3 regions of the Neorhizobium tomejilense genome follow, and region 3 is predicted to be linked to each of the others. Evidence: predicted binding sites of a transcription regulator. Region 3 holds the regulator's gene; each other region holds the start of a gene.
What was found. Region 3 encodes LexA, which represses DNA repair genes until DNA is damaged. Its sites were predicted from a motif close to TGTTCNNNNTGTGTTCNG; they were not measured.

Region 1 (3,274 bases), 1.0 Mb from region 3:
GTTCCGGCGCCACCTGTTTCGGGATATTTCCTTCCTTCGAAGCGGCGGAAAAGGCGATGGAAAGCCTTAACGGCCAGAAGCCGGAATGGTATTTTCAGGCGGTGAGGACCGTTGGACAGGTGCCAGAGAAAACCCAATGAACCGGATCGACGAAACCCGTTCCTTCATCCCCGTCGGCATCGCCGTGCTGACAGTCTCCGACACGCGCACGGCGGCCGACGACAAGTCCGGCGACACGCTGGTGGCGCGGATCACTGAAGCCGGCCACGAGTTGAAGGCGCGGGCGATCGTGACGGACGACAAGGACCGCATTGCCGGCCAGGTGCGGGAATGGACGCTCGATCCCGATATCGACGTGGTGATTACCACGGGCGGCACGGGCTTTACCGGCCGGGACGTGACACCGGAGGCGCTGGAGCCGCTGTTCGAAAAGCGCATGGACGGCTTTTCGGAAGTGTTCCACCGCATTTCCTACGACAAGATCGGCACCTCGACGATCCAGTCGCGGGCGACCGGCGGCGTGGCCAACGCCACTTTCATCTTCGTGCTGCCGGGTTCGCCCGGCGCCTGTAAGGATGCCTGGGACGGTATCTTGAAGGCGCAGCTCGACTACCGCCACATGCCCTGCAATTTCATCGAGATCATGCCGCGGCTCGACGAGCACCTGAAGCGCGGCGGCAAGTAGCCGCTACCTGACGGCCGCTGCCACCCAGGCCGGAATAATCTCGCTGGCGAGCTTCGACACCTTCTGGCCGCGTGCCAGCGCTTCCAGGTCCATCCCCGATTTTGCGAGCGCGATCGCCTGCCGCTTCGGCAGCAGCATGCCGTATTCCAACGGCGGCACGGCGCGGCCGATGCGCTTGAAGAACGGCCGCCGATAGTTGCGCGCCGGCGCGAAGCGGGCCGGCTGCTTGTTCAGCGCGATATATTCCATCACCTCGTCGATCCACCCAGCCTGCAGCCGGGCGCCGGGTTCGACCAGCAACAACCATTCTCCACGGGCGCCGCGCAAAATATCCTTGATATCCCAATGGCCGTAAAAACGGCAGCCGGCCGCATCGGCGACGCGGGAGGAACCGTCCCGTGAACCGTGATCGAGCACCACGACATCGCTCACAAGTCCCTCTACCGCCGCGGAAACGAGCACCGAGAGCGTCTGCGCCAGCTCGGATTCCTGATCGCGGCATTCCATGATGACAGTCAGCATTCCTGACATGTAACGCATTGCCACAAGGAACGCCAGAAACGCCGGCCTTCAATTTTGTTCTTGCAATGTTCTCATTTCCGCGCTAGGAATTTAATCATCAGGAACGGGGAATTTCCCCTTCAGGAGCTAACCCATGAACGAGCTGCATCAGTTGCGGCAGGACGCTTTCGCGCCTGCCCATACGGCCGATATTGCCGATGCGTTGGTCAAATCCTCCGGTCTTCGGGTGGAGATCGACCGGCGTCGCGGGCGCGGCGCGGGGCTCAACCCGAGCGGCCGTTTCGAGGAAGAGCGCCGCGAGGCATTCGACGACGGCTGGCAGACCCTGGAGGAGCTCGAACCGTTCAGGACCGAGGTCCAGGTGGAAAAGCCGCGCACCGCGATCACCCGCAACGAATCTCCGGACCTTTCCTTCGATCGCTCGATCAATCCCTATCGCGGCTGCGAGCATGGCTGCATCTATTGCTTCGCCAGGCCGACGCACAGTTTCATGGGGCTTTCGCCGGGCCTCGATTTCGAGGCGAAGCTGTTCGCCAAGCCTGACGTGCCGAAACTGCTCGAACGGGAGCTGAGCCGCCCGGACTACAAGGTGCGGGCAATCGCGATCGGCACCAATACCGACCCCTACCAGCCGATCGAGCGGGAATGGCGGATCATGCGGCAGATCCTCGAAGTGCTGCAGAAGGCCAACCACCCCGTCGCGATCGTTACCAAGTCGGCGCTGATCACCCGCGACATCGACATCCTTGCCGACATGGCTTCGAAAGGGCTCGCGAAGGTCGGGATTTCGGTCACCACCCTCGACCGCAAGCTTGCCCGCACCATGGAGCCGCGCGCCTCGACCCCTCCCAAGCGCCTCACTGCCATCAAGGCGTTGACCGATGCCGGTATTCCGACTGCGGTCATGGTGGCACCCGTCATTCCGGCGCTCAACGACCATGAGATCGAGCGGATCCTCGACGCCGGCCATGCGGCGGGGGCGACGGAAGCGACCTACGTACTCCTGCGCCTGCCGCTGGAGGTGAGCCCCCTCTTCCGCGACTGGCTGCTGCAGAATTATCCGGATCGCTATCGGCATGTGATGTCGCTCGTCCGCTCGATGCGCGGCGGCAAGGATTACGACGCCGAATGGGGAAAGCGGATGAAGGGTGCCGGTCCCTATGCATGGCAGATCGGCCGGCGTTTCGAGATGGCGACCAAGCGGCTCGGCATGGTCCGGCGCGGCCTGCCGTTGCGCGACGACATTTTCCTCCGCCCCGACGGCGGTGGTATCCAACTCTCGCTGCTCTGACCGGGCCCTGGCCCGGTTAAATTGCTAATTCCAATTTTCGACGCGGACCCGCCCTGTCCCCCGCGTCGGAAAATACCCCGGTTCCACCGCCGCCCCTCGGTGGATAGCGACGCCGCAATCGCTTGGCCGGGGGTTGCAGGAGGTCGGGACGACGTGCGAGGTTGCCGCCATGTTACCTCGCACGTCGCCCGATTCTCCGATGCTTTTCGAAGATGTTCCGCTGGTTCCGGATTTCAGTCTGGAGCTTGTGGCACGCCAGGCCGGCCATTGGCCGGTCGCAGGCACCGACGAGGCGGGACGCGGGCCGCTGGCAGGCCCGGTCGTGGCCGCCGCCGTCATCCTCGACCCCGACAATATCCCGGACGGCCTCAACGATTCCAAACAGCTCACCGCAGCCCAGCGGGAAATTCTGTTCGAGGCGATCATGGCGACGGCCGAAGTGTCGATCGCCGCGTCCGGCCCACGCCATATCGACGAGCGCAACATCCTGCGCGCCAGCCTCGACGCCATGCGCCGCGCGGTGGCGGGGCTTGCCGTGACGCCGGCCTATGTGCTCGCCGACGGCCGCGACGTGCCGCAGGGGCTCTGCTGCCCCGGCAAGGCGGTCATCAAGGGCGATGCCCGCTCCGTGTCGATCGCCGCCGCCTCGATCATCGCAAAAGTCACCCGCGACCGGATGATGACCCGCGCGCATCTGGTCTTCCCCGGCTACGGTTTTGCCAACCACGTCGGTTATGGGACGCCCCAGCACCGCGCCGGCATCGAGACGCATGGCC
Region 2 (3,274 bases), 500 kb from region 3:
GGCTTTCGCCGCCGGAGAGGGTGCCGGAATTGCGCGACAGGCTGAGATAATCAAGGCCGACATCGTTCAGGAACCGCAGGCGTTCGCGGATCTCTTTCAGAATGCGGACCGCGATCTCATTCTGCTTGGCGTTCAACTGTTCCGGCAGCACCTCGAACCAGTCACGCGCGATCCGGATCGACATCTCGGTGACCTGGCCGATATGCAGCTTGTTGATCTTTACGGCGAGTGCCTCCGGCTTCAGGCGATAGCCGTTGCAGGCCGGGCAGGGGGCTGCCGACATGTAGCGTTCGATCTCCTCGCGCGCCCAGGCAGAATCGGTTTCCTTCCAGCGGCGTTCGAGGTTCGGCACGATGCCTTCGAAATTCTTGACCGTCTTGTAGGAGCGGGCGCCATCGGCATAGTGGAATTCGATCTTTTCCTCGGTGCCCTCGAGGATGGCTTTCTGCGCCTCCGCCGAAAGCTCGTTCCAGCGGCTCGACAGCTTGAAATCGAAAACCTTGCCCAGTGCTTCGAGCGTCTGATTGTAATAGGGCGACGTGGATTTCGCCCATGGCGCAATCGCGCCGTCGCGGAGCGTCCGGGCAGGTTCCGGCACGATCAGCGCTTCATCCACCTTCTGCTGCGAGCCGAGACCGTCGCAGGTCGGGCAGGCGCCAAAAGGATTGTTGAACGAAAACAGCCGCGGCTCGATTTCCGAAATGGTAAATCCGGAAACGGGGCAGGCGAACTTTTCAGAAAACAGCACCCGTTCGTGCGTCTCGTTGAGGGATTTGTTGGCGGACCCGCCCGCCGAAGTCTCCTCCGGCGGCAGCGGCTTGTCGGCGAATTCGGCGACGGCCAGCCCATCGGCAAGTTTCAACGAGGTTTCGAGACTGTCGGCCAAACGCGCGGCAATATCGGAGCGGACCACGAGCCGGTCCACGACGATATCGATATCGTGCTTGTATTTCTTGTCGAGCGCCGGAACGTCGGCGATCTCGTAAAACTGGCCGTCGACCTTGACGCGCTGGAACCCCTTTTTCATCAGGTCGGCGAGTTCTTTTTTATACTCGCCTTTGCGCCCGCGGATCATTGGTGCCAGAATATAAAGACGCGTGCCTTCCTCGAAGGCTAGGATGCGGTCGACCATCTGGCTGACCGTCTGGCTTTCGATCGGCAGGCCGGTCGCCGGCGAATAGGGCACCCCGACGCGCGCAAAAAGCAGGCGCATATAATCGTAGATTTCGGTGACCGTGCCGACCGTCGAGCGCGGATTGCGCGACGTCGTCTTCTGCTCGATCGAGATCGCCGGCGAAAGCCCGTCGATCTGGTCGACATCCGGCTTCTGCATCATTTCCAGGAACTGGCGCGCATAGGCCGAAAGGCTTTCGACGTAACGCCGCTGGCCCTCCGCATAGATCGTGTCGAAGGCGAGCGACGACTTGCCCGAACCGGACAGGCCGGTCATGACGATCAGCGAATTGCGGGGCAAATCGAGATCGATGCCCTTCAAATTATGCTCGCGCGCACCACGTATGGAAATGCTCTTCAGTTCGCTCATCTTCATGCTCTCGGGAGGATCGAAGGCCCTTATGTAGTGATTGATCCACGACTGTCGAGACGAAACTGCTGCCATGCAACGCCGTTCCCGAGTCGGTTGACAGCACTATAGGAATAAAATAGAACAAATAAAGAACAAATTGCCTGTGGATTAAAGATCGCAAAAACCCAATGGCTCGGCCCGATGAGCTAGAGTGTCGCGATTGATTTTTGGTGCCGTTACCGGGCGGCAGATGAGGTGATGAATATGGCTGGTAGTGTGAACAAGGTAATCCTGGTGGGGAATGTGGGGGCTGATCCTGAAATCCGCCGGACGCAGGACGGCCGGCCGATCGCCAACCTTCGCATCGCCACGTCCGAAACCTGGCGCGATCGCAACAATGGCGAACGTCGCGAGAAGACCGAATGGCATACCGTCGTCGTCTTCAACGAAGGTCTCTGCAAGGTCGTCGAGCAATACGTGAAGAAGGGCGCCAAGCTCTATATCGAAGGCGCGCTGCAGACCCGCAAGTGGCAGGACCAGACCGGCAACGACCGCTATTCGACGGAAATCGTGCTTCAGGGCTTCAACTCGACGCTGACCATGCTGGATGGCCGCGGCGAGGGCGGCGGTGACCGTGCTGGTTTCGGCGGCGGTGGCGGCAATCGTGTCGGCAGCGATTTCGGCGGCAACGATTTTGGCGGCGGCGACGATTACGAGCGCCGGCCCGCTGCGGGCGGCACGAGCCGCGGCGCTCCGTCCTCCGGCGGTCAGCCGGCCGGCGGCAATTTCTCGCGCGATCTCGATGACGACATCCCATTTTGATCGGTCGGTCGGCATCGATTTATAAAACGGCAGCTGCCTGAATTATCGATCAGGCGGCCGCCTTGTCGGCGAGCATCGCGACCAGGACGTCCGATTGCGAGAGAATGCCGACCAGTTTGTTGTTCTCCCGGGTTACCGGCAGGTAGTGCAGCCCTTCCTCGGCGAAGATGACGATAGCGTCTGCGATCGGCGTGGCCGGGCCAACCGTCCTGACAGGCGCTGTCATGATGTCCTTGACCGTGTCGTTCGGTGCGCTGGCCCCCGACAGGACGAGGCGCACACGCTGGGCAAAACCGATTTTCGGCCGGCCTCTCGTCCAGTTCGCCTTGTCGAGAAAATCTGTCTGGGTGACGATGCCAACCACTTCCGCCCTGTCGTTGGTAACCGGCAGGGCCTTGAAATGGTGGGCGCGCATCAGGTCGTGCGCCTCCTTCAGGGTATTGTCGGGTGCGACCGCCACCACATCGCGCGACATGATGCTGGCGCAATCGAGATGGCCGGCGCGCCGGCGGTATGAGCGCAATTCCGTCCGCCGCAGGATCGTTTCGAGGTCGTCGCGGTCGATGTCGAGGAATTGGTCGTATTCTTTGAGGACATCGTCGAGGTCGGCGGAGGTAAAGCCGATCCGCTGGATCGAGGCCGGATCGGTCGTGCCGTGATCGGCCGCCGGCTTGGCCGCGTGCGGGTATCGACGGCCCGTCAGATTGTTGAAGGCCAGCGCGAGCAGCAGCAGGGCCAGCGAATTGCCGGCGACGGGCCAGATCACGAAACCATATCCGAGTTGGTGGATGGCCGGCCCACCCAGCACCGCGGTCAACGCGATCGCCCCGCTCGGGGGATGCAGGCAGCGAAGCGTCATCATCGCGGCGATGGCAACGGCGATTGCCACCGCCGAGGCCAGGAAGGGGTCGGGTATCAAAAGCGCGG
Region 3 (3,274 bases):
GTGTGAATGTCGGTCAGGACCGGAAAGCCGAACTCCTTTTTGAGGTCGGCAAAGATTTCCATGGCGGTTTCGAGCCCGATGCCGCGCTTGCCGGAAATCGACGTGCGGTTGGCCTTGTCGTAGGAAGACTTGTAGACGAGGCCGATACCGAGCTTGGCACAGAGTTCCTTGAGCGCGCCTGCCATCATGAAGGCGTGGTCGCGGCTTTCCATCTGGCATGGGCCGGCGATCAGCGACAGTTTTGCGTCCTGCGCGAAAACCACCTTGCCGTCTCCCTCGCCGACGGAGACGCTGGAATTTGCGGTAACTTCCATGAACCTATTCCTCGAAGCCGAACAAAACACCCTGGCCGGGCGCCGCCGAGACGAGAACACGGCCCTCCCGGCGGACGAATGCGACGTCATTAGCAGCAAGGGTGATCTCTGTCACGGCAAGATCGGCCGTCTTGAAGATGATCACCCGGCCGCGCAGCCCCTCGGCACCCGGCGTCGACGGCAGGGCGAATTCCGCCTCGAGTTCGTGATCCTGCAGGATGCGAATGCGGGCATTGGCCGCGGCAAGCTCGAGCGAAACAGCCTCCGGCTTGGCCTTCGTCATCAGCACCTGCTCGGCCAGGGGTGCGAAATCGGAGGGCGCCGATGCCGACAGAATGATCTTGCTCAGCCCCATGACCGCATTGGAATGGTGCTCCAGTTCGCCGCGATCGGCCGGCAGGGGATTGATCCGCTGGCAGGAAAACATCAGGAAGTCGGGCGCCCGGTCATCACCCGCAAAAGCCAGCCGGAAGCTCGCCTGGGTTTCGGAACCGTCGGCCAAGGTCATCCCGCGGGAGAATTCCAGCACGTCGCCTGCCGAAACGCCACGCATCTTGAAACGCGCGTGATCGGCCATCGCGTCACGGGTCGCCACAACGAGAGCGGAAAAACCCTGCCTGTCGCGTGCCTTGCGGAAGGCCAGATCGCGTGCGGTAAAAACGTTGCCGCGTTTGGCGGCCGCGCTTGCATGACGGCGATTGGCAAGAGCCAGCGGCTCCAGGTAGCTGCCATCCGAGAAGAACACACAAGCATTGGCTGTGCCGAAAGGATGAAAAGCATCGGGCGCAACTGTAAAACCAAGCTTCGTGAGCCGGGAACGCGCAGCGGTAAGTCCCGCCACCGGCAGCACGAGATGATCGATTGGTCTTGCGTTCACGCGAGGGCCCCCGGAATTGGAATCGCAAAGCTACTTTGGCAGCGGGCTCGCGCCGCGCAAGTGGTGTGGCTCGAGATATCTGGCACGCATCTATGAAGAAAAAATCATCATACTTCACAGAAATTTAGGGACTTGCAGAACACATATGGAACATATAGTGTCCGTTCTGGATTTGTTTCCGACTCTGAGGGTGCCAAAAGATGCTCACGCGCAAACAACAGGAATTGCTTCTGTTCATTCACGAACGCATGAAGGAATCCGGCATCCCGCCGTCATTCGATGAAATGAAGGATGCTCTCGACCTCGCGTCCAAGTCAGGCATCCACCGCCTGATCACCGCGCTCGAGGAGCGCGGCTTCATCCGCCGCCTGCCGAACCGGGCCCGGGCGCTCGAAGTCATCAAGCTGCCGGAAGCCTACTCACCGAGCATGCAGCCACGGCGCGGTTTTTCGCCGAGCGTCATCGAGGGCAGCCTCGGCAAACCGCAGCCGGTCGCGGCGCCTCAGAAACCCGCCGCCAACGACGATTCGCCGAACGCCACGACAGTTCCGGTCATGGGCCGCATCGCTGCCGGCGTGCCGATCTCGGCGATCCAGAACAACACGCATGACATCGCCGTGCCGGCCGAGATGCTCGGTTCCGGCGAACATTATGCGCTCGAGGTCAAGGGCGATTCGATGATCGAGGCCGGCATTCTCGACGGCGATACCGTGATCATCCGCAACAGCAATACGGCCAATCCGGGCGATATCGTCGTGGCGCTGGTGGACGACGAGGAAGCGACGCTGAAACGCTTCCGCCGCCGCGGTGCCTCCATCGCCCTCGAAGCCGCCAACCCAGCCTACGAGACCCGCATCTTTGGGCCGGACCGGGTGAAGATCCAGGGCAAGCTCGTCGGCCTCATCCGCCGGTATCACTGATCATCTGCCGGAGCGGTTCCGGCAATGACCCATCGAAACCCTGGCTTCGCCAATCATAGTGGCGGTGCCTGCTCCAGGGACGGTCTGCGCCCGCCATGGCGGCACGGATCTGCCAGCGCCGAATGTCGGTCGCGCCGTTGAGGGAAATCTCCAGCGCACCCGCCTTGCGAAGCATGGCACCATTGATCATCAGGGCGCCGGACCGGCATTGGTCGAAGCGGGCGCGCGGCGCAATGACAAGACTGGCGGCGTCGCAGGCGGCACCCGCATAACGGCCGTCCTCGACAGCGATAACGATGCCCTTGCCGGTGCTTGCCGCACACCAGGCCGTCGGCTCGCAGGTGAAGCGGCCGGCAGGCGCCTGTTTTATCCTCGACTTTGCCGTTTCCAGTTGCTGCGGGGTCAATTCGCGGCGCTCGTTGGTTTTCGCGCCGGGTGGCCTGTCGTCGGGCGGCTTGTCCCTGGATGGCGACATTTCAGGCTTGGTGGGATCACCGAGCAGAAGCGCCCTCTTCCATTGGCCGTAGACGAAGTCGGGCGGGCGGGCGCGATTGGTGGCGACCCCTTTCCCGTCTACAAATGCGACCATCGTCCCGTCTTCCGAGATCAGGATATCCGGCAGGGGCATCGACCGCTCATGCCAGGAAAGCAGCAGAGCGGTCACCATCAGCGGCAGGCCTATCAGTCTCAGTCTCGTCCTCATGAGCGTCAACAGCAGGAAACCTGCCGTCGAGACGGCGAGGAACCAGGGATGTTGTCGCCCTATGCCGACATCGCCGCCCCAGGCGGCGACGTGTTTGGCAATTGCAATCACCCACCCCAGGCCGAGGCCCATGAGCTTCATGAAGGGCGCATCGAGGCCGAACGGCATCAGCAGCATGCCGGCCAGCCCTGCCGGCATGACCACGAAGGAGATGATCGGCATGGCGGCGAGGTTGGCGACAAGGCCGTAGGTGGCGATACGGTGGAAATGCTCGACCGAGAACATGGCGGTCGAGATGCCGCCGATCAGCGAGGTCACGAAGATGCCGGCCGCGAAATTCCAGGATGCCAGCACCGGAGTCACCATAGGGCGACGGAATGGCAGAGGTTCGGGATCGCGGCGCTTCGCCCTGTGTTTCCAGAGTGCGTAGCCGGCGACCAGGGCGGCGGTGGCGGCAAAC

Region 1: ACSQ3G_RS01945 (PA0069 family radical SAM protein) is a predicted target of LexA. The motif match lies at 1,263-1,280, and genes of this name have one in related genera.
Region 2: uvrA (excinuclease ABC subunit UvrA) is a predicted target of LexA. The motif match lies at 1,663-1,680, and genes of this name have one in related genera.

What each region holds. Positions count from the first base shown of each region.
Region 1 covers NZ_CAXUSO020000001.1:394,086-397,359, reverse strand. The annotation lists gene ACSQ3G_RS01960 (4-(cytidine 5'-diphospho)-2-C-methyl-D-erythritol kinase) at 1-140, shown strand, start outside; gene moaB (molybdenum cofactor biosynthesis protein B) at 137-685, shown strand; gene ACSQ3G_RS01950 (glycosyl transferase) at 689-1,207, opposite strand; gene ACSQ3G_RS01945 (PA0069 family radical SAM protein) at 1,341-2,498, shown strand; gene rnhB (ribonuclease HII) at 2,668-3,274, shown strand, end outside.
Region 2 covers NZ_CAXUSO020000001.1:1,923,429-1,926,702, reverse strand. The annotation lists gene uvrA (excinuclease ABC subunit UvrA) at 1-1,543, opposite strand, end outside; gene ACSQ3G_RS09980 (single-stranded DNA-binding protein) at 1,790-2,347, shown strand; gene ACSQ3G_RS09975 (HPP family protein) at 2,397-3,274, opposite strand, start outside.
Region 3 covers NZ_CAXUSO020000001.1:1,421,797-1,425,070, reverse strand. The annotation lists gene kdsA (3-deoxy-8-phosphooctulonate synthase) at 1-314, opposite strand, end outside; gene ACSQ3G_RS07360 (VOC family protein) at 319-1,191, opposite strand; gene lexA (transcriptional repressor LexA) at 1,392-2,111, shown strand; gene ACSQ3G_RS07350 (ComEC/Rec2 family competence protein) at 2,092-3,274, opposite strand, start outside.